Regions from separate parts of the Eubacterium sp. AM05-23 genome, predicted to be linked through region 2. Evidence: riboswitches for the same ligand, from Rfam matches in the RefSeq annotation. Region 2 holds a riboswitch; the other holds the start of a gene.
What was found. A riboswitch is a leader RNA that binds a small molecule or an ion and turns the genes downstream of it on or off. The one in region 2 is predicted to bind thiamine pyrophosphate.
Positions count from the first base shown of each region.

Region 1: another riboswitch for thiamine pyrophosphate. It lies ahead of thiW (energy coupling factor transporter S component ThiW); the one in region 2 lies ahead of thiC (phosphomethylpyrimidine synthase ThiC).

Region 1 covers NZ_QUDF01000005.1:188,058-198,857, reverse strand. Annotated here, with positions in the region: gene DW091_RS08520 (LysR family transcriptional regulator) at 75-986, opposite strand; gene DW091_RS08515 (YeiH family protein) at 1,127-2,161, shown strand; gene asrA (anaerobic sulfite reductase subunit AsrA) at 2,198-3,244, shown strand; gene asrB (anaerobic sulfite reductase subunit AsrB) at 3,246-4,037, shown strand; gene asrC (sulfite reductase subunit C) at 4,056-5,099, shown strand; gene DW091_RS08495 (GNAT family N-acetyltransferase) at 5,194-5,679, shown strand; gene DW091_RS08490 (DUF3795 domain-containing protein) at 5,716-6,279, shown strand; gene DW091_RS08485 (hypothetical protein) at 6,409-7,215, opposite strand; gene DW091_RS08480 (hypothetical protein) at 7,259-7,846, shown strand; gene thiW (energy coupling factor transporter S component ThiW) at 7,882-8,400, opposite strand; TPP riboswitch at 8,452-8,559, opposite strand; gene DW091_RS08470 (FUSC family protein) at 8,590-10,356, opposite strand; gene DW091_RS08465 (DUF445 family protein) at 10,534-10,800, opposite strand, start outside.
Region 2 covers NZ_QUDF01000003.1:273,305-284,104, forward strand. Annotated here, with positions in the region: gene DW091_RS05245 (gamma-glutamyl-gamma-aminobutyrate hydrolase family protein) at 1-262, shown strand, start outside; gene DW091_RS05250 (Ig-like domain-containing protein) at 301-870, opposite strand; gene DW091_RS05255 (hypothetical protein) at 1,002-1,856, shown strand; gene DW091_RS05260 (manganese efflux pump) at 2,226-2,840, shown strand; TPP riboswitch at 2,899-2,999, shown strand; gene thiC (phosphomethylpyrimidine synthase ThiC) at 3,058-4,392, shown strand; gene thiM (hydroxyethylthiazole kinase) at 4,466-5,311, shown strand; gene thiE (thiamine phosphate synthase) at 5,410-6,063, shown strand; gene thiD (bifunctional hydroxymethylpyrimidine kinase/phosphomethylpyrimidine kinase) at 6,056-6,841, shown strand; gene DW091_RS05285 (MATE family efflux transporter) at 6,944-8,272, shown strand; gene DW091_RS05290 (metal-sensing transcriptional repressor) at 8,311-8,592, shown strand; gene DW091_RS05295 (FUSC family protein) at 8,741-10,702, shown strand; gene DW091_RS05300 (SpoIIE family protein phosphatase) at 10,735-10,800, opposite strand, start outside.

The DNA.
Region 1 (10,800 bases), on a different contig from region 2:
CCTCCGTTTTATTCTATAGGTTTATGTAAGCTTACACCCTTATATTTACCCTTTAAACAGAGAAAACAACAGACTCAAAGTTCTGTTCCCAAAACCACTCGTTCATTTTTGCCAGACATAAAAGCAGACAGCGCACGGTAGTTTTTAGAGAAAATACTGCCCTTTTTCCAGATGAATGCAAAATCATGGGTGATATCAAATCCCTGAATAGGTATTTCCCTTAACGTTTCACCAGCCAGCTCCCGGCCGGCAGCCACCTCGTATAAAAAGGTAACACCGCAGTTTTTTTCAGCCATTTCTTTTAAAGCGTTGACATTATTAACCTCAATAATTTTCGAAAAATCAGTAATGGCATAATTATTCAGTTTCAGGTACTGTTCAAGGATATTGCGACTGCCAGAGCCAGGCTCTCGAATCAACAGCGGCTTAGAAAATAAAACCTCAATAGGGCAGGGGACAGGTAAAGTCTCGGCATCAGCGCTTTGGACGGCAATAAAACGTTCGGTCGAGTAGACAGCGTAGTCGTAATTCTCTTTTGGAAAATAGCCTTCGATCAGGGCAAAATCAAGATCGTTGTTATCCAGTTGCCTGAGCAATGACTGGGTATTATCAACTGAAACGCGAATTTTTGCCTTGGGATACTGCTCCAAACAGCGAGATAGAATACCGCTTACCACAAATTCGCCAATGGTGAGGGTTGCCCCAAAATTTAAAGAACGAATATGCAGATGGCTACTTTTTAGATGCTCTCTCAAAATACAGTCATCGTGCTTCATGGCAGAAGCAGCGTGGAGCAAGGCAGTACCTTCAGGAGTCAGTTCCATTTTTTTGCCATGAAATTCAAAAAGACGGACGCCATAATCTTGCTCTATAAAATGAATGTGCTGCGAAACAGCAGGCTGTGTTATATTAAGTGCTTCTGCCGCACGTGTATAATTCATGTATTGACAAACCGTTAAAAAAGTATTGATTCTAAAATCTAACATTTTGGCCTCTTTCTTATATTTTTGTTTAACTATAACATATTTTTATGGCAGTATAAAGATAAATAATTTTTCATTATTGATAAAAAGTGATATCCTTCTATCATAGCATGAAACATATTTTACGAAAGAGGAAAAGACATATGAATTTTATCTCAAGAAGCTGGAAAGGTATTTTACTCTGCCTTGTTATCGCCATACCCGCATGGTTTGCAGGACAGGCTCTTCCTGTTATAGGCGGCCCCGTCATTGCTATTCTGGCAGGAATGGTGATCACGCTTTTATTAAAAAATAAAGAGCCTCTGCAGAACGGCATCACTTTTGTTTCAAAAAAGATTTTGCAATATGCGGTTATCCTGCTTGGTTTTGGCTTAAATCTTTCTGTTGTTCTTGAAACTGGACGGCAGTCGCTGCCGATTATCATTGCGACAATCTCAACCTCTCTGATCCTCGCATTTGTTCTACACAAAGTGTTGAAGATCCCAGGAAACATTTCGACGCTGGTAGGGGTGGGCTCTTCAATCTGTGGCGGGTCAGCCATTGCGGCGACCGCGCCGGTGATTGAAGCCAGTGATGAGGAAGTAGCACAGGCCATTTCGGTTATTTTCCTGTTTAATGTGCTGGCTGCAGTTCTATTTCCAGCCTTTGGCACTATGCTTGGCTTTTCAACCACTGACGGCGGAGCCTTTGGTGTGTTTGCCGGTACAGCCATTAATGACACCTCGTCCGTTACTGCTGCGGCTGCGACGTGGGATAGCATGTATCATTTGGGCACTGCGACACTGGACAAAGCCGTTACAGTCAAACTGACAAGAACGCTGGCTATTATCCCTATTACACTGGTGCTGGCATTCTGGAGAACACGGAAGGAGGAGGAAGCCGAGGGCGGTAAGGTAAGCTTTAAACAAGTCTTCCCGTTTTTCATTCTGTTCTTCATACTGGCCTCGGTCATTACAACTGTAATGACCTCCTTCTTCGGTGTTCCCATAGAGTTTTTTACACCGCTCAAGGAATTAAGCAAGTTTTTTATTGTTCTCGCCATGGCAGCCATCGGACTGAACACAAATATCATTAAACTGGTAAAAACAGGGGCAAAACCAATTTTTCTGGGGCTTTGCTGCTGGATCGGCATTACCCTTGTCAGCCTGATGATGCAGCATTTTCTGGGAATATGGTAAAAGGTTAAGTTTCTTTGAATCAAGGAGGTTTTCAAAGTGAGTTATACATTGAGTTTTTCTGAGGCGAACAGTATTTTTGATACACTACAAAAAGAGTATGAAATATGGGCGCCAAAACGTTTTACCGGAAAAGGACGATATTCTGATACTGATATCATCCGTTACGATAAGGTTGGCCGTATTGAAGAAATTGAATTTAATGAAAAATCTGATTTTCCTGCTAAGGAGGTGTTAACGCCTATCTCAGAATCGTTGTTCTACTTTACAGAAGATGCGTTTATGGAAAGCCGGGGAACTTCAAAAAAACTGCTGATTTTCATGCGTCCCTGCGATGTTCATGCCAAGTATCATCAGGAAAAAATTTATCTTCAAAATGGCGGGTTTGAGGACAGCTACTATAAACGTATGAGTGAGAGAGTGAAAATTGTTCTGATGGAATGCAAAGAGGGATGGGATACCTGTTTCTGTGTAAGCATGGGGACGAACAAAACAGATGATTACGCTGCGGCTGTTCGCGCGGGGAAGGATATCCTGAGCCTTGAAGTCAAAGACGCTGAGCTGATTCCTTATTTTGAGAGATGCACATCCTGTGATTTTAAGCCTGAATTTATTAAAAAAAACGATCTGACACTGGAGGTTCCAGAAATCAATGACCGGAATGTTTTGGCTAAACTAAAGGTTCACCCCATGTGGAAAGAATTTGACAAGCGCTGCGTCTCCTGTGGTGCCTGCACAATCGCGTGCAGTACCTGTACCTGCTTTACAACAACTGATGTCATCTACAATGAAAATACAAACGTCGGTGAAAGAAAACGTACTTCTGCATCCTGTCAGATAGGCGGCTTTACCGATATGGCTGGAGGTATGTCTTTCAGGCCAACTGCAGGTGATCGTATGCGCTATAAGGTACTTCATAAATTTCATGATTATAAAGCGCGGTTCAAAGATTACCATATGTGTGTAGGCTGTGGGCGCTGTATCAGCCGATGTCCTGAATTTATTTCAATCGTCGCTACAGTCAATAAGATGACCCGAGCTATTGATGAGATACAAGATGAAATAAAAGCACAGGAGGTACGTTAAAATGGCAAATATTATGCAACCACAGGCCTGTAAAATTATGGACATCAAAAAAGAGAGCCAGCACGAGTATACTTTTAAGGTGAAAACGGATATACGCCCCAGGCATGGCCAGTTTTTTCAGCTTTCACTCCCTAAGATTGGCGAGGCGCCCATTTCGGTGAGCTCCTTTGGGGATGGATGGCTGGATTTTACAATCCGCTCTGTTGGAAAAGTTACGGATGAGATTTTTGAAAAGCAGCCAGGCGATGAGCTATTCCTGCGCGGCGCTTACGGTAATGGCTGGCCGGTCGACCAATTTAAGGGAAAGCATATGGTCATTATTACCGGCGGCACTGGCCTGGCGCCAGTCCGCAGTATGCTGCATTTTTTTACCGAAAATCCAGATTATGTTGAGAGTGTTAATCTGATTTGCGGGTTTAAAAATGAAGCGGGAATTGTTTTTCGTCAGGAGCTTGAAAACTGGCGGCAATCCTTTTCCACCCTCTATACCCTTGACAATGAAAAAATTGAGGGCTGGCATAAAGGCTTTGTGACAGAATTCGTTTCACAAGTTCCGTTTTCAGAGTTTGGCGATAATTATGAGGTTGTACTCGTAGGACCACCGCCAATGATGAAATTTACAGGCATTGAGTGCAGCAAAAACGGCGTGCCGGATGAAAAAATCTGGCTTTCTTTTGAACGCCGCATGTCCTGCGCGGTAGGGAAGTGCGGACACTGCCGAATTGATGAGGTTTATGTCTGTTTAGATGGTCCGGTGTTCAATTATACACAGGCCAAGTACCTGGTAGATTAGTGAAAGGAGCGGCAAAAGATGAATCATGATATCGATGTTAAAAAAGTACGGACAAACTGTTTCAGACAGTCTAAAGTGCCCGGCGAATTTATGCTGCAGATGCGTGTGCCTGGCGCAGTGATCGAGGCCAAGCATCTGAAGGCTGTGGCCGAAATCTGTGAGCGCTGGGGCAATGGCTCCTTTCATATGGGAACCAGGCAGACACTGGATATTCCAGGTGTCAAATATGAAAATATCCCTGAGGTAAATCGTTATATCAAGACTTATATTGAAGAGGTTGATGTAAAAATCTGCGATTGCGGGATGGAGGCAGACGATTATGGCTATCCCACCATTGGAGCCCGTAATGTTATGGCGTGTATTGGAAATACACACTGTATTAAGGGAAATGCCAACACCTATGAGCTCGCAAAAAAAATCGAAAAATTAGTCTTCCCTTCACACTATCACATTAAAGTTGCTGTTGCCGGGTGTCCTAATGACTGTGTAAAGGCTAATTTTAATGATTTTGGTATTATGGGCGTAAATAAGCAGGTTTATGACTATGACCGCTGTATTGGCTGTGGTTCCTGTGTGGATGCCTGCCAGAGCCATGCTACCGGGGTGCTTACACTCAATAAAGACGGGAAGATTGATAAAGACGCCTGCTGCTGTGTAGGCTGTGGTGAGTGTACCTTAATCTGTCCTACTGGAGCGTGGACAAGAGATCCAAAGAAATTATATCGTGTGACCCTTGGGGGGCGTACTGGAAAACAGAGCCCGCGCTCAGGAAAGCTTTTTATGAACTGGGTGACAGAAGAAGTAGTTTTGGGAATGTTTGCAAACTGGCAGAAATTTTCAGCCTGGGCCTTGGATTATAAACCTGAGTATCTCCATGGCGGTCATCTCATTGACCGCGTCGGATATAAAGAATTTATCAAACATATTTTTGAAGGGGTCAACTTTAATCCCGAGGCAAAAGTTGCGGATGATATCTACTGGGCAGAAAATGAACAGAGAAGCAATATACATGTCATGCCCTTATCACAGCACAAACATGCGGGGCCACAGGAATCCAAATAAGAATATGATCTCTCAATATAAGAGGCGCGGGTGATTTGTTCCGCGTCTCTTTCTGTGTTAAGATAAGGGTAATCGATAAACAGGAGGTAGAAGCATGAGAGTCATATCGTTAAGGGAAGAACCCGTTTATACACAAGCCGCCATCGATTTTTTCCAAAGCCGGTGGGCAACAGATAGTAATAAAATGATTTATGAGGACTGTATTGTTCATGGGCTTACCACAGAATCACCACTGCCTCGTTGGTATCTTTTGCTCGAAAGTGATAGGATTATCGGCGGCGCTGGCCTGATTACCAACGATTTTGTGAGCCGTATGGATCTTTGGCCCTGGATATGCGCTGTTTACGTTGAAGAGGAATACAGAGGGCACGCCTATGCGTCTCGTCTTCTCGAACGGGCGCGTGAGGACGCTGGGAAGGCTGGATATTCTTATGTCTACATTTGTACAGACCACGTCGGCCTTTATGAACATTATAATTACGAGTATATCGGCACTGGTTATCATCCCTGGGGAGAAGCCTCCAGAATCTATCGGGCTGGCACCGAAAAGGCTGAAAATATAAACGGCGCCGGAATATAGGTAAAGATGACAGAAAATTTAAAGGAGAAAAGCTAAATGGAGAAAAATGAGCGAGCATATCCGCAGTTTTCTATGTGTGGTCTTAACTGTGGCCTGTGCCCCATGTATCATATGAGAGAATCCGGCTGTCCCGGCTGCGGAGGAAAGGGCCATCGTTCCTGCACAATCAAGAAATGCGGACAAGAACATGACAATATTGAGTTTTGCTTTCAATGCCGGGATTATCCCTGTGAGCGCTACGAGACCGTTAGTCCATATGACAGCTTTATTTCATACCGCCACGTGTTGAAGGACTTTCAAAAAGCTGAGCGTGATGGCCTGGAAAACTACAAAATAATGCTGAATGAGAAAATTGAGATACTTCGTTATCTTTTAAAGAACTATAATGATGGAAGACGGAAAACATTTTACTGCACAGCTGTGAATCTCTTAGAGCTTGAGGATGTAAACAGAGTGATGACGCAGATAAAGGAAGCAATTGCTCCTGAGACACCTCTGAAAGAGAGTGCTAAACAGGTTGTCTATCTGTTTCAAACCATGGCGGAAGAAAAAGAAATATCATTGAAGCTGAAGAAAAAGAAAGCGAAAAAGGAAAAATAGGCCTGAATTTAAAAAGGGCTTAAAGGCGTAATGAGATAGAAATGAAGCTTTACAAACCCACAGCCTGCCTGAATTTTGCTGAAGAAACAGATGTTAAGAGTCGTAACTATAAAATTATGATAAAAAGTCCTATTCAGGACTTTTTTTGTTATACTTTTTAAGTATTGGCATAAAACGTTTCACAAAGGTTCCTTTACCACGGCCTTTAATATAGAACAAACCAAAGATTGAAAAAACGACCGCGCCGATAAAGTTAACAAAGAGATCAGACATGGTGTCAATTAAACCAATGTCGATATAGCCGCCATAATTCCACGTTTGTCCGTTGACAATCATACTTTCGATTGGGATGGTCACCGCAACATTTTTGCCTTCAGGATTAAAAATCACCGAACTGATGCTGTGGATAATGGTATCTTTCTGCATATCGGTATGAAAAAACCAATCTGCTGCAAATTCAAAAAATTCCCAGAGAACGCCGATCGTCATTGAAAAACAGAAAGCAAAGACTGCCACAAAAACCGGGGAAAGGCTGAGACTGAAATTCTCATTTTCGTTAAGAATATCAATGAGTGAAAAACCAATTGCCGCCATCAGAAAACCGTTAATGGTGTGCAACATTGCGTCCCAATGGTCAAAAATGAGGTAGTATTCCTGGATTTCGCCAAGAATTTCAGCCGAAAAGATAAAAAGAAGAATAATAACCTCGAGAGTAGTAGGCATTTTGATATGCAGTTCTTTATCGATAAAGGAAGGAATCATAAATAAAATCAGTGTAAACACACATAAAAACACATTATCCCAGTTTTCATTTACAATCTGAGCAATCATTACAACAATGACCATGGCTCTCAAGAGCAGGTACAGCAGAAACTTTCCTTTATTTTCCCGAATATTTTTAACCGATTTTTCTTTTGATGTCTTGTCCTTTTTCACTAGGTACTCCTTTTGGGGCTTTAATGGTAGCATTATATCACAAATGAGCAGAAAGCAATATTTATTTATTCTATTTCCAAAGAAAAAATCTGTTCCCAAAAATCTTGACAAAGAGGGCAAAGTAGACAATACAGAAATTTTTGAAGCCGCCTGTGAGTTCTACGCGACTGAATCGCTCCGTAAGACCCAGATTTTCAATGAGCCTGGTATGCCCGCGATTGATAAGCTTAATTATTTTATACAGTATCTTTTTGACTATACTCTGAAGCATAAGGAGTTTGAGAGCAATTATCATGAAAACAGTGAAATAAGAGCCAGCCGAATTGATAAGGTGGCGGCTAAAATGGTGGAAAATCTGATTCCGATTATGGAAGAGGGGATTCGTGAGGGTACATTTCATTGCGAAAATCTACAGACGACTGCGAGATTTATCGTTTTTGGTATGCTGCATACCTTTCATGATGAGATTCCTGAAAAGAATATTGAAGCTTACATACAACATTTTGTTATCTTTATTCGAAAAATACTGATTTTCTTGACAATCAAAACAGACTGGGTTGTTCTGAAAGTGAATGAATTCACTCGAATACAAAATCTATGTCAAATTATTCAGCAGGGGAAAACTATCTGAAAGCTATTCTGATTCTCCACAGCTTCATTAAAGATTTATAAATGATGCCTGGATTTATCATTTATAACGTAGTTCATGACGCCAGTTTTCTGAATGGCTGCTACCAGAACAGCTCCCAGGACCACACCGCCGATACAGCTGATGAAAAAAGGTATCACGTAGGCAAACAGAGCAGCCTCTTTGCCCATGACCATGGTCGCAATTGGGTAAGCCGCAAGAGCGCCAAGGATACTGGTACCAAAAAGCTCACCAAGATAAGTGAATGACAGCTTTTGAGTATAACGAAAAACCAATCCGCAGAGAAGAGCGCCGCACATGCTTCCAGGAAAGGCCAGAAGGCTGCCGGTTCCAAGCATTAGCCGTATAAGACTGGTGATAAAAGCCATAGAAAAGCCATAAAAAGGGCCGAGAAAAACGGCTGAGAGAATATTAACCATATGTTGAACTGGAAAACAGCGGGCCGATCCCAAAGGAATGCTGAAGGGCGAACAGACCACCCCTGTGGCAATAAGAATACCGGCCATTGTTAATTTTCGTGTATGATTTTTTTCCATGCCAGAAGCCTCCAGAAAAATAAAAATGGGATACGCCTACGCTGCGTACCCCATAAAATATTATGCTGTCCCTACGTTGGCATTATCCAAATCAGGTTGTGAGTCGAAGCGACAAAGCCTCCTCTCAGCCTGCTGCAGCAAGCTCCCCATATGATTCTGTTTTTATTATAGCTGTTTTTGAAATGATATTCAAGTCTGGCTGGCTTCTTCTGGTACATTTTTTGAGATTTCAAAATCTTTTTTAAGCATCTCTCCGACTTTGTGAATTTCAGTTTTTATGTGTTGCCATTGCTCTGGCGAAACACCTTTTAAGCTTAAGTACATGCTCAAATGAACGGCTACTGCTAGAAAATGCCGGTTCCTATCCATTATTTTTTCAAAGGCTTCATTTGGTATAAGCTTTTGCTCTTCTGCCAGGCTTTCCAGCTGCTTGCTGACCAGATGGAGGTTTAACAGGTTTTCATAAAGTAAGGGTCCAGTCTCCCGTTTTTCAGCAAGATTCCACAGATTATACAGAATAAACAAATCCGATTTAAAAAGGCTGGTGAGTTCATAGCGGAAAACATCCTGCTTGCGTGTTCTGAATATGAAAATTCCGCCAAGTACAGCGATGGACACACCGCCGATAACACAGAATACCCGGAATAATACCAGATCCATGACGCCCAGTTCGGGTAAAAACATAACGGCGGTCATTTGTGTGCTGATTATGGTGCTGACAATTGAACTTTTTATGGTTAGCATAAAGACCAGACCGACTGCAACGGTAAGCAGCAGGCGTATTGAGGCGGGAATATATTGTGTGACAAGAACGAAAAATATCATTCCCAGAATTGTACCGATCACCTTATAGGCAGCTTTTTTTAGTGTGTCACGAATATAAATGCTGGAAGATAAATATCCCATAAGCGGTATCCAGTAGCCGTGCCATTCATTGAGAGGAATACTAAACCAATGGGGAATATAGTGTGCTGTGACGGTACAAACTGTTACAATAACAGCTGTCTGGAGTGCGAAACGCATCTGAAAAAAATCAAGGCTGAACCGGCGGCGAAGTGTAAGGGATTTATACCTAAGCCCTTGTTTAATAGAAGTGTTCAGATCGCTGCTGTGACAATCATCCAGAAGCCGTTCCCTGAGAGATTCCAGAATCAGCAGAAGCTCTTGATTCAGCCGGCTATGGGTCAGCGAAGGCTTTTTTAAAAATGCCTGTAAATCGGCCGCCAATGCTTTGGGCTCTTCCGCAGCTTCCAGCCGTGCGCCTAAAACAGAAAACTGAATCTCATCAATGGCTGAAAGCGCTTTTTCAGAAGTGCCGATGGATTGTAGTACTTGCCCGAGCTGTTCAAGGCAGAGCATCAAACCATAGGTATATTTTTGACTGCCGTTCATCAGGCCCATTTGTCTGAAAACAGCTGGATAAATATCGCTGCTAAGCTCCAGCGATAGGGCATCAAGCTTTTTATCAACGGCTTCATCTTTAGATTTTCTTTTTTGTCCCAGCATTTTAAACCCTGCGCCAGCGCAGTTGAGCGCTTCTTTTACAATTGGATTAAAGGCGGGTTTTGAGGGATGTTTTTGCAGAATCAGACTCATTGTTATACAGATCGCCAGGCAGTAAAGGAGTGCTAAAATACGGATCGGAAGATCGGCCAGTGTTCTAGGGCTGATTTGTACAAGGATAAACGCCATACCGGGGATGTAGTAGTTTGTTTTCAAAAACTCATTGGCATCGGCATAGATCAGAAAAAAAATCAGGAAAAATCCTATAGTAATCAATGTAACAAAGTGCATGGAGACCAAAGTTCCTAAAATAGCATAGCCAACCAACCAGATGGAATCGAGCAGCATATTGACAACGGACAGACGGTTTTTAACCATCGTCTGGGTGTATAAAAGAAAAACAAGTGCGATAACTGCGTTGTTTCTTCCAAAGAGCAGAGTAACAGTTCCCATAAGAAATAAACCGAAGACAATGGCTGGTAATGTTTTGGGTAAGGCTTTAAAGAAATTTTTGATGGCTTTTAGAATTGAAATCACTCCTTAAGGTTTTTCTTTTTAGAATACCCCTTTGGAAAAAAATAAAGCAATAAAAAAACGATTCTGTCATTTTTCCAGAACCGTTTTTTTGCTTTAAAAGAAATTCATTATGAATCCCATAATCATACCCAGCAGACCACCAAGCCATATGATGGCATTCAATTCTTTTTTCATGATGCTTAAAATAATTTTTTCCATTTCCAGTACGTCAAATCCATTGATTTGATCTTCTACTAACTGGGGAATATCCAAAGCAGTGAGAGCCTTGGATAAATTATTTTCGACCAGATTGTGATAGGCCTTAAGCAGACTCTCCTTTACCTTTGGCACACTTGAGCCAAAACGCTCATAGAGTTCAGC
Region 2 (10,800 bases):
TAAAGAAGGCAGTAAGCTGTTTGAAATTATTGGTGAAAAAACAATTCGCGTCAACAGCATGCACCATCAGGGAATCGCAGAGCTTTCTCCGCAGCTGGAGGCGACAGCGCGTGCAAAAGATGGGCTGGTGGAAGCCGTTGAGATACCAGATATGACTTATGGTCTGGCAATTCAGTGGCATCCCGAGTTCCTGTGGCCTAAGCGCGCATACGAGCGTGATTTATTTAAAGCCTTTGTGAAGGCGGCGAGAAAGCAGGCATAATAAAAAGACGTATCCGATACCGGATGCGTCTTTTTAAGTTACCGGTTGTGTCTTTTGTAGAGAATACCAATGATGACGACGGCGATGATGACAATGGCTGCAACCACTGCAACCGAAGTCCCGGTAATGGAAGCGGCAGATTTTACCGTGGTAAAATGAATTTCCACAGGCGTTTGCAAGTGCTCTCCAGTTGTTGAGGTCAGAGAGGTACCGACCTTTATGATATATTCCTGATTGTTTTTTAAATTATCCTTTGGATTGATTCGAATCGTTCCCCAATCCTCGGGATCAATCAGATCATCGGATAAGACAATGTCTGCATCTACCTGTTTGCCTTCACTCCAAAGGGTTACGGCGTTCTCATTTGTTTCTCTTACGGCTGTGTTGACCACATTCTGATTGAAGGATACAGAAATTTCTGTGAAAGGTTGTACATCTGTGGCGCCATCCTGTGGGACGCTGGAGGTCAGCGTTAGGGGACTGCCAACCGCCCCCTCATTAAGAGCAGGGTCTCCGGCCGGCGTTTCGGCCAGAATCGGATTGAAACTGCTCATTAGCAGGATGGAGAGAATTGCAGTAAGGCTTGTTTTTAAATATTTATTTTTCATTATTACGGCTCCTTGATTTTACATAAGATACAATAACAATTACCCAAAATTCTTAAATAAAAAACGATTTTCCCATGTCTGTGTTATAATGGTTCAGAAAAGCGATAAAAATTTTAGAAGGGAGCCAGTTTTTGAAAAAAGAAAAGAGAGAAAAAAATGCAAGTGAGCCAACCAAAAAAAGCCGTGGCAAGTTTTTTTTGTATATACTGCTTCGTGTTTTAGTCGTTGCGGTTATGATTGCCCAAATCTGGAATCAAAATTGGAACAATGTTTTTCTATGCGTGCTGACATTAATTTTATTTATGATTCCCAGCTTTGTGGATAAGCAGCTTCACATTGAAATGCCGACAACTCTTGAAATTATTATTATATTATTTATTTTTTCAGCGGAAATTTTAGGTGAGATTCAGGAATATTATCTGATTTTTGACCATTGGGATGCGATGCTGCACACTATAAACGGTTTTTTAATGGCAGCTATTGGCTTTTCATTGATTGATATTTTAAATCAGAATGAAAATTTCAGCATGAGTCTTTCACCGGTTTTTGTAGCCGTTTTTGCATTCTGCTTTTCAATGACCATTGGCGTGCTCTGGGAGTTTTTTGAATTTGGAGCCGATTGGTTTTTCCAAACCGATATGCAAAAAGATACGATTATTCACAGTATCAGCTCCGTGATCTTTAATCCTGAAGGAAAAAATGTTGCGGTAACCATCCCAATCGAAAGCATTGTTGTCAATGGACAGACCTGGAATTATGGTGGCTACATCGATATTGGGCTGGTGGACACGATGTCCGATTTATTCGTTAATTTTATCGGCGCTGTTGTCTTCTCGATCTTTGGTTTGTTTTATATCAAGGGCCGTGGAAAGGGGACCTTCGTAAAGCGTTTTATGCCAAAGCTCAAGAAGAAACAGTTGGAAGAAAATGCGGAAACAGAAGCGTCTGAGAATTTGAGTGACTCTGAGAATAACGCTAAAGAGTAGAACAGAGAGGCGTTGCGAAAGGCGGCGTCTCCCTCTGTTTAATTGAATTTGGACGTTTCTTAGAACTAATTTGTTAATAAAATAACTTGACAATTATTGATGAAAATGGTATTATTGTTTACAGTTAATGAAAACGTTTTTGAAACGCAGGATATAAGGTGGAATCAAGGGGGATACCATCTTCGGAAATGATATCTGGATGAACGTTTTCTTAATGGGGAAAATGAAGGGGAGTTAGATGCCTGGTACAAGGGGGTGCCAGGTATCTTTGTTTTTTGATAAAATTTACCGGAGGATAGCGATAATTCACACGAATAGAAAGGGTATAATATAGAAAGAACATATAAAATAAACAAGGAGCATGATAAAATGCTTGTTTTAGTTGTATCTGCTTTATTATTCAGCCTTTCGTCCAATCTTGACAACATTGTAGTTGGTCTGGCCTTTGGGATTAAAAAAATTCATCTTGACGCAGTCTCGAATCTGACTGTCGCTGTTATTACGACAACAGGAACGGTCATCGCTATGCTCTTTGGCAAATGGCTGTCCGGATATTTGCCAGATCGTATAGGAAATGAGTTGGGTGCCGGGATTATTATACTGTTGGGGATTTATTTTGTCATACAGGGAATCATCAAGCTTTTAAAGGAGAAAAAGTCAGGCAGCTATGCTATGAAAAGCACGGATGAAATGGCAGAGAAGATGGACGCATCGGTTCGTGATAAGTCCCATATTCGATACCGTGAAATTGTGACCGTGGCACTTGGACTGACCTTTAACAATTTAGGAACAGGGATAGCGGCCAGTATTACCGGTGTCAATATCGTCTTGACAGCAGTGTGTACTTTTATGATAAGCCTTATCGCTTTATGGTTGGGTTCACGACTTGGAGGACGCGTAGTTGGTCCGCTTTTAGGGGATTACGCGCCGGCTGTCTCCGGTGTGTTATTGGTTATCTTAGGTTTAATTGAAATGTTCTGGTAAATATGAATAAACTTCTTGTTATTTTGGTGCACTTAGGATAGAATAAGAAAGACAAATGAGTTGATGCCCGGGGAGCTTTTGCTGAGATTGGATTGAATCCTAAACCCGTTTTACCTGATGCGGTGTAACGCCGTCGTAGGGAGGACAAGTTGAGCCAAGCAGCGTACCCGTGGGTGCGCTTTTTTTGTTGAAAAACTGAAAAAGTTAAGGAGAAAATATGGAGCTGTACACAACTCAAATGGATGCCGCACGCCGTGGCATTGAAACGGAAGCAATGAAGCGTGTCGCGGAATATGAAAACATGCCCTTAGACACTTTAATGGGCTTGGTGGCAAAGGGACAGGTAGCTATACCGGCCAACAAGAACCACCGCTGTCTGACGCCCTATGGGGTCGGCAGTGCATTAAAGACAAAAATTAACGTCAATCTTGGGACATCCAGAGACTGTCTGAATTTGGATGTGGAAATGGAAAAGGTAAGAAGTGCTGTCGACATGGGAGCAGAAGCCATTATGGACCTGAGTTCCTTTGGGGATACACGTAAGTTTAGACGCAAGCTGACAGAGAGCTGTCCGGCCATGCTCGGCACTGTGCCGATCTATGACGCCGTCGTGTATTACAACAAGCCGCTTCAGGAAATTACCCCTCAGGAATGGATTGATGTTGTGCGGATGCATGCAGAGGACGGCGTTGATTTTTTGACGCTGCATTGCGGAATCAACCGTTCAACCGCGGACCGCTTCAAGAATAACGGCCGCCTGATGAACATCGTATCCCGCGGAGGTTCACTGATTTTTGCCTGGATGGAAATGACCGGCAATGAAAATCCGTTCTTTGAGTTTTATGATGAGATTTTGGAAATCTGCCAGGAACATGATGTTACCATCAGTCTTGGCGATGCCTGTAGACCTGGCTGTATTGCAGACGCCGGTGATATTTCGCAGATTTCTGAGCTGGTAACCCTTGGAGAGCTGACACAGCGCGCATGGGATAAGAATGTCCAGATTATTGTTGAAGGACCTGGACATATGCCGCTTAACCAGATTCAGGCCAATATGGAAATTCAGCAGACAATCTGTAAAGGCGCACCTTTTTATGTGCTGGGACCACTGGTAACAGACATCGCGCCAGGCTATGACCACATTACTTCGGCCATTGGCGGCGCCATCGCAGCTACCTATGGGGCATCCTTTCTGTGTTATGTCACGCCGGCTGAGCATTTGAGACTGCCAGACGTCGATGACGTTAAAGAAGGTATCATCGCGTCAAAAATTGCGGCTCATGCAGCGGATATTGCTAAGGGACTGCCGGGAGCAGCCGACTGGGATTATCAGATGGGCGTTGCAAGACGCGAGCTTGACTGGGATAAAATGTTTGACCTGGCCATTGATCCTGAAAAGGCAAAACGTTACCGCGCAGAATCAACACCAGAGAACCAGGATACCTGTACCATGTGCGGGAAGATGTGTTCAGTGAGAAATATGAACAAGGTCTTAAACGGCGAGCATGTGGATATTATGGAAGACACAGTGAAGTGCCCTTCCGATAAATAAACAGCGCGCGCAGGTGACTGGTTCGGCTTAAAAGGTCGGCTTTCACCTGCGCTTTATTTTTAGAGGAGAAAAGATGATTCGATTAAACGAAAATTTTGTCAATATTTTTGAAAATACTCAGAGAAAACCACAACTGGTTCATAACATCACCAACTATGTCACCGTCAACGACTGCGCGAATATTCTTTTGGCGATGGGGTCTTCCCCGATCATGGCGGATGATATTAAAGAGGTAGAGGAGATTACCACGATTTGCAGCGCGCTGGTACTCAATATCGGAACACTGAACAGCCGGACTGTCGAATCGATGATCGCGGCTGGAAAAAAAGCCAATGAACTGGGGCATCCTGTGGTACTGGACCCTGTGGGGGCAGGCGCTTCAAAGCTCAGAACAGAAACAACCCACCGGCTGTTGAAGGAAGTGAAGTTTTCTGTTATCCGGGGCAATATTTCTGAGATTAAGACAGTCTATGCCGGAGCGGGTACAACAAAAGGCGTTGACGCCGACGTTAAAGATGCCGTGACGGCTGAGACACTGGACGCGACCATCGCTCTGGCTAAAGAGCTGGCCGAAAGAACAGGCGCGGTCATTGCGATTACAGGAGCCATGGATATCATCGCAGATGCCCAAAAGGCCTATGTGGTAAAAAATGGCCATCGAGATATGTCTAAGATTACCGGTACTGGCTGTATGCTCAGCGCCATGACAGCAGCCTATGTGGCGGCCAATCCGGAAAAGGTCTTGGAAGCGGCTGTCTGCGCGGTAGCCAGCATGGGAATTGCCGGTGAGCTGGCTTCACGCCAGGTCACAAATAATCAGCTGGGTACAGGAAGCCTGAGAACCTTAATCATTGATAATATCAGCACTATGACAGGAAATACCATTGAAACCTACGCAAAAATTACCTTGATTCCATGAGGTGAAAAAGCTAAAATAATGTTATAAAATATTTCAATCGGGTATAAAATAAACAGGAAAAGTGAAAGCTGAAATTTGACTGTCAAATTAGGAGAATTATGAAAAACAATGTGAAAAAAGAAGACATGCTGCTCTATATCGTTACAGACCGTTCCTGGCTTGGAGAAAGTACTCTTGAGGAAGAGGTTTGTGCTGCGATAGAAGGCGGCGCGACCTTTCTTCAGATCAGGGAAAAGGATATGGCACGCCAAGATTTTGTTGGCGAAGCCCGGAGCCTGAAGGGACTGGCGGAGGCGGCAGGTATCCCCTATGTGATCAACGATGACGTGGACATCGCTTTGGAAGTGGATGCGGACGGTGTGCACATTGGTCAAAGCGATGGTGCTGTAGCGGAGGCCCGCAGAAAGATTGGTCCGGATAAAATTCTGGGTGTGTCTGCGCAAACCCTTGAACAGGCTTTGGCCGCAGAGAAGGACGGCGCAGATTATCTTGGTGTAGGGGCTGTTTTCTCAACTTCTACGAAAACAGATGCGAAGGAGGTTTCTTTCGAGACGCTTAAGAGCATTTGCGGCAGTGTGAAAATCCCTGTGGTTGCTATTGGTGGCATCAATGAAGAAAATCTGTTGGAGCTTTCTGGCTCAAAGGTTGATGGCGTTGCGGTTATTTCAGCTGTGTTTGCCCAGCCGGATACGCGGGCGGCGGCACAGAAAATTCGAAAATTATCTGAAAAGATGGTGAAATCAAATGATTAAGGCATTGACAATTGCAGGCTCCGATTGCAGCGGAGGCGCGGGTATACAGGCAGATATCAAAACTTTTACGGCTTATGGTGTTTATGGTATGAGTGTTATTACAGCCATAACAGCACAAAATACGACAGGCGTATTCGGTGTGGAAGATATCTCTGAAAAAATGGTAGAAGCCCAGATGGATGCAGTCTTTACGGATATTGTGCCAGATGCGGTAAAAATAGGGATGGTCTCGTCTGAAGCGATTATCCATGCTATTTCCAAAAAGCTGAAGGAATATACGCCCTCAAATATTGTATTGGACCCGGTTATGGTTTCTACGAGCGGTGACGCACTTTTTGACAGGGCCGCCCAGTCGGTTTTAATTAATGAACTGATGCCGCTGGCGGATTTGATCACTCCGAATATTTCGGAAGCTGAAATTTTGTCAGGTATTCCCATTCAAACCAAAAACGATATGATCCGCGCTGCCCGTGATATTGCAGGTTATTATAAAGGGGCAATATTGATAAAAGGCGGACATTTGGAGGATCGGGCAGATGATTTGTTTTATTATGAAGGCTTTGGTTACTGGCTTCCAGAAGAAAAGGTCGATAATCCCAATACTCATGGCACAGGCTGTACGCTGTCCTCTGCGATTGCCGCAAGTCTGGCACAGGGTGCCACGATGATGGATGCTGTTAAGAATGCAAAAGCCTATGTGCATGGCGCAATCGTAGATGGCCTTGACCTTGGAAAAGGAAACGGACCCCTGAATCATTTGTATCAATTGAAGAATTAATTTTGTCTAACCCCCTCTGGGGGTTTTCTTAATTTGCTTGTAAAAACTTGAAAAAGGTGTTACACTGGAAATAACCCCTGGAGGGGGTTATGGAGGTGCATCATGTTTCATTTGAAAATGAACAGAAATGACCTGAAGGTCATTGGTGTATTAGCGTTGCCGGTAATGGCGGAGACAATATTACAGACTTTTTTGGGAACAGTTGATACCCTTTTTGCAGGGCAGATTTCAGACGAAGCCATTGCGGCAGTTGGCGTAACGAACCTGATTGTCAACATCTTTATTGCGTTTTTTACAGCAGTCAGTGTTGGCACACTGGCTGTTATCGGCAGATATGTTGGCCGTAGTGATACGGAAAAGGGTAACAGGGCGCTTCAGCAATCTGTTTTGCTCAGTCTTTTTATCGGTCTCAGTGTCGGAGTGCTGAATTTACTGCTTTACAGGCCGATTCTTGAGATTTCCGGTGCCGGTGAAGGCATTTTGGTTTATGCCATACCCTATTACATGGTCGTGGTCGTTCCCATTGTGTTCTTATGTCTTTCATTGGTTTTATCCAGCTGTTTGAGGGCTACAAAGGATAATATTACGCCAATGGCCGCTACAGGGATAGCCAATGTACTGAACATTCTTTTAAATGTTTTTTTTATAAAGCTTGGGTTTGGTATCATGGGACTGGCGCTTGCAACCACACTGTCGCGTGTTTTTGGCGTCGGCCTGCTGCTTGCTCGGCTGGCAAGAGGAAACGGTTTTTTAAGGCTGCCGATTAAGGGGTGGGATATTGATATGGAGATGATCCGGTCGATTTTGCGCATTGGCGTCCCCGCTGGTGGAGAAAAGCTTATCATGCGTGCCGGCCAGTTGGTGTATGGCGCCATGATTTTGTCTATCGGCGGAGAAGCCTATGTGGCCCACAATATTGCAGGGACCATTGAAAACTATACCTATATCCCTTCCATGGGGTTTGGTGTGGCGGCGGCAACGCTGGTCGGCATTGGCTTAGGAGAAAACAATCCAGAGAAGGCACGCCGGATGGCGTTGATGTCCAATACACTCTCAACCATCTTTATGGTGTCGGTGGGGATCGTGATTTTTATTTTTGCACCGTTTTTTGCGGCAGCTTTCAGTTCAACGCCAGAGGTTCAGGCGCTTACGGTAACAGTTCTGCGGATGATCGCGCTTTTTCAGCCCTGCAGTGCCCTCACCCAAGTCATTGAGAGTGCGCTTCAGGGAGCTGGCGATACGCGGTATCCCATGTTTTTGACGCTGTTTGGCATCTGGGGAATAAGGGTCTGTGTCGGTTATTTTCTTGGCATTATCTGCGGCTTTGGCCTGGTAGGTGTGTGGACTGCTTATATTATTGATATCTCCGTGCGTGGTTTTTTACTGCTTCGGCGTTTTAATGGTGGTAAATGGCAGATGGTTGCTATATAATACAAGTAAAAGAACAAGGTGAACAGGAGAAAAATAAAATGGCAGCTAAGCATGAACATGAGCATGAAAACCGTAGGGCGGTGCTTAACCGGATGTCCCGCGCCATTGGCCATATGGAATCCGTAAAAAGGATGGTGGAGGAAGGAAGAGACTGCAGTGAAATTCTGATACAGGTCTCTGCGGTGAAATCCGCTATAAACAATATAGGTAAGTTAATTTTAAAGGATCATATCAGCCACTGTGTCGTCGATGCTGTTGAGGAAAACAATCTGGAAGTTCTGGAAGAATTAAATGACGCGATTGATAAGTTTATAAAATAATAATATTTAAAGAATTTTATGATATTCTAAAAAATGAAGACCTTCTATAGTGTTCTTTTGGTTTACGGACACAGGCATTCTGCCGGGGAGTGGGTCTTCGTTTTTCATGTCAGAGTTAAAAAACAGGGGATAAAGAGGTGGAAGCAGTATGCGAGAGTCTATAAAAGCCCTGAAAATTAAAGAGCATTTCATCAAAGCATTTCCGCCGGCGCTGATCCTTTTGTCCATTTTCTTTTCAAATCAGTTTTTTTTCGGTGCGGCCAACGCTATGCTGGCGTCACCGGTAACAGTTCTTTTTCTCAGAACACGCAACGAGGACGGGGTGGAATGGCATATTCTGAAAGCCTTGAGTGTTAACGTTCTTCTGGCCTTTTGTGCTTTTGCGGCAGGGCTTAACCTTGCAATGACGCTCATTGTCAATTTAGCGGTTCCGTTTTTACTTGTTTATTTTATGACGGATGAGTATACGCCAGGCAGCTATTTTCCATTTGGGATGAGCTTTGTTTTTATGCAGCTGATCCCGATTCAGTTTACCGATATTCCCATGCGTCTTCTGGCGCTGGTTTATTCTTTTATTCTGATTTATATTGGTTTGAAGATATGGAAGCATTTCAAACCAGTACCAGCTGTTCATGATATTTCCAAAAATGCTTTTGTTAAAATCACTGAGTCCTTTTCAGCTTTGGTTCAAAACAATCCTGAAGAAGCGAGGGAAGCCCAACGCGCGCTTTTAAAGATTAATCAGAATCTGTGCAACCGGATTTATAAATCGAGACGGCTTCGTTATTTTACCACCATAGAAGGTGCGTGCTATTTTCGGCTTGTAATGATTTTTCAGCGCATGGAAAACCTGATACTGACATTCTTCAGGAACCCGAAACTGATGACTGCTGCCAATAAGGTTTATCTTGAAAATTTCATAAAGGTTCTGAAACATTTGAACAGGGTTTTTGACAGCCGCGAATACAGTGAAGTCATTCAGGAGCTGATTAGTTTTTCGGACAACTGTTTTATGGACCAGACGGATATTAATGACAGCATGCTGCTGGATGTTAATCTTTTAATCAACGCTTTGGAGGGAATTTCGAAAACAGCTGGAAAGGGTGTTTACAGGGAATGGGTGGTGCCAAGAAAATCGAGAATGCTATGGCGTATTTATGCTCATCTTTCAAGGGATTCCTTTAAATTTCGCTTTGGGGTCAGGCTGTCACTGGTTTTGACTTTTACGTTTTTGGTGTCCAGTCTCTTGCCAGTAACACATGGCTACTGGCTGCCGCTGGCCGCCTATTTGCTCACGCGTCCTTTTTATGATGAGAGTGTAAGCAAAAGTCTGGACCGGATAAAGGGAACAGTCATTGGACTGATAGCGGCCTTTTTCCTCTTTTCAATCTTTACCACGTACCCTGAGCATATGGTTTTGGCAGTCATTGCCGCCTTTTGCATTTACGCGGCCGATGATTATTCAACACTTGTTGTCTTTGCGACCTGCTTTGCTCTTTCGCTGACAACGCTGTCCATGCAGTCTACCTACGCTTTGGAATTGCGTCTGCTTTTTACCACAGGCGCAGTTATTGTGTCCATACTGGCCAGTAAATTTATACTGCCCATGCGGTACTACGATCAGTTTAAAATAGATATGGAGCGTCTTGTGCTGCTGGACCGGGCGGTGGTTAAATACACAGAGGAGCTTTTGGGAGGAGCGCCGCACCAAGACATCGTTCGAGAGCTTATCCTTAAATCCTATCTTATCAGTGATCAGATTGAAATGAATTATCACGCGTCGGCCTTTGGCTCGTGCGGGCAATTTGTGGAGGGCTTTTTAGCGGAAAACCGTCAGCTGATGACTACCTTGATCGATGTGTACTATCTGATTACGCTGCAAGGGGTTGAAGCGGAGGAAGAACGGTTTGTCAAAAAAGCAGTTGAGCGGTTGGGAATCTGGTTTGAAAAAATACAGCAGTGTTTGAAAAAGAAGGATGCCGCTGACCAGGAACCGGAAAAGATCATTGTAAAGACAAACGCAAGCTACATCATGCGTCTGCTGAGTGCTGGACAGGCAGAAGCCAAGGCTTTTCTGGCTTTTGTCGAAAGAAATATCAGTAGTTTTTAATAAAACCGGATGCTTCACAGCATCCGGTTTTATTAGTTTTGACAGACCATCGGATGGCGGAATTTGAGGCAGAGCATGGTAATGTCATCATGCTGCTC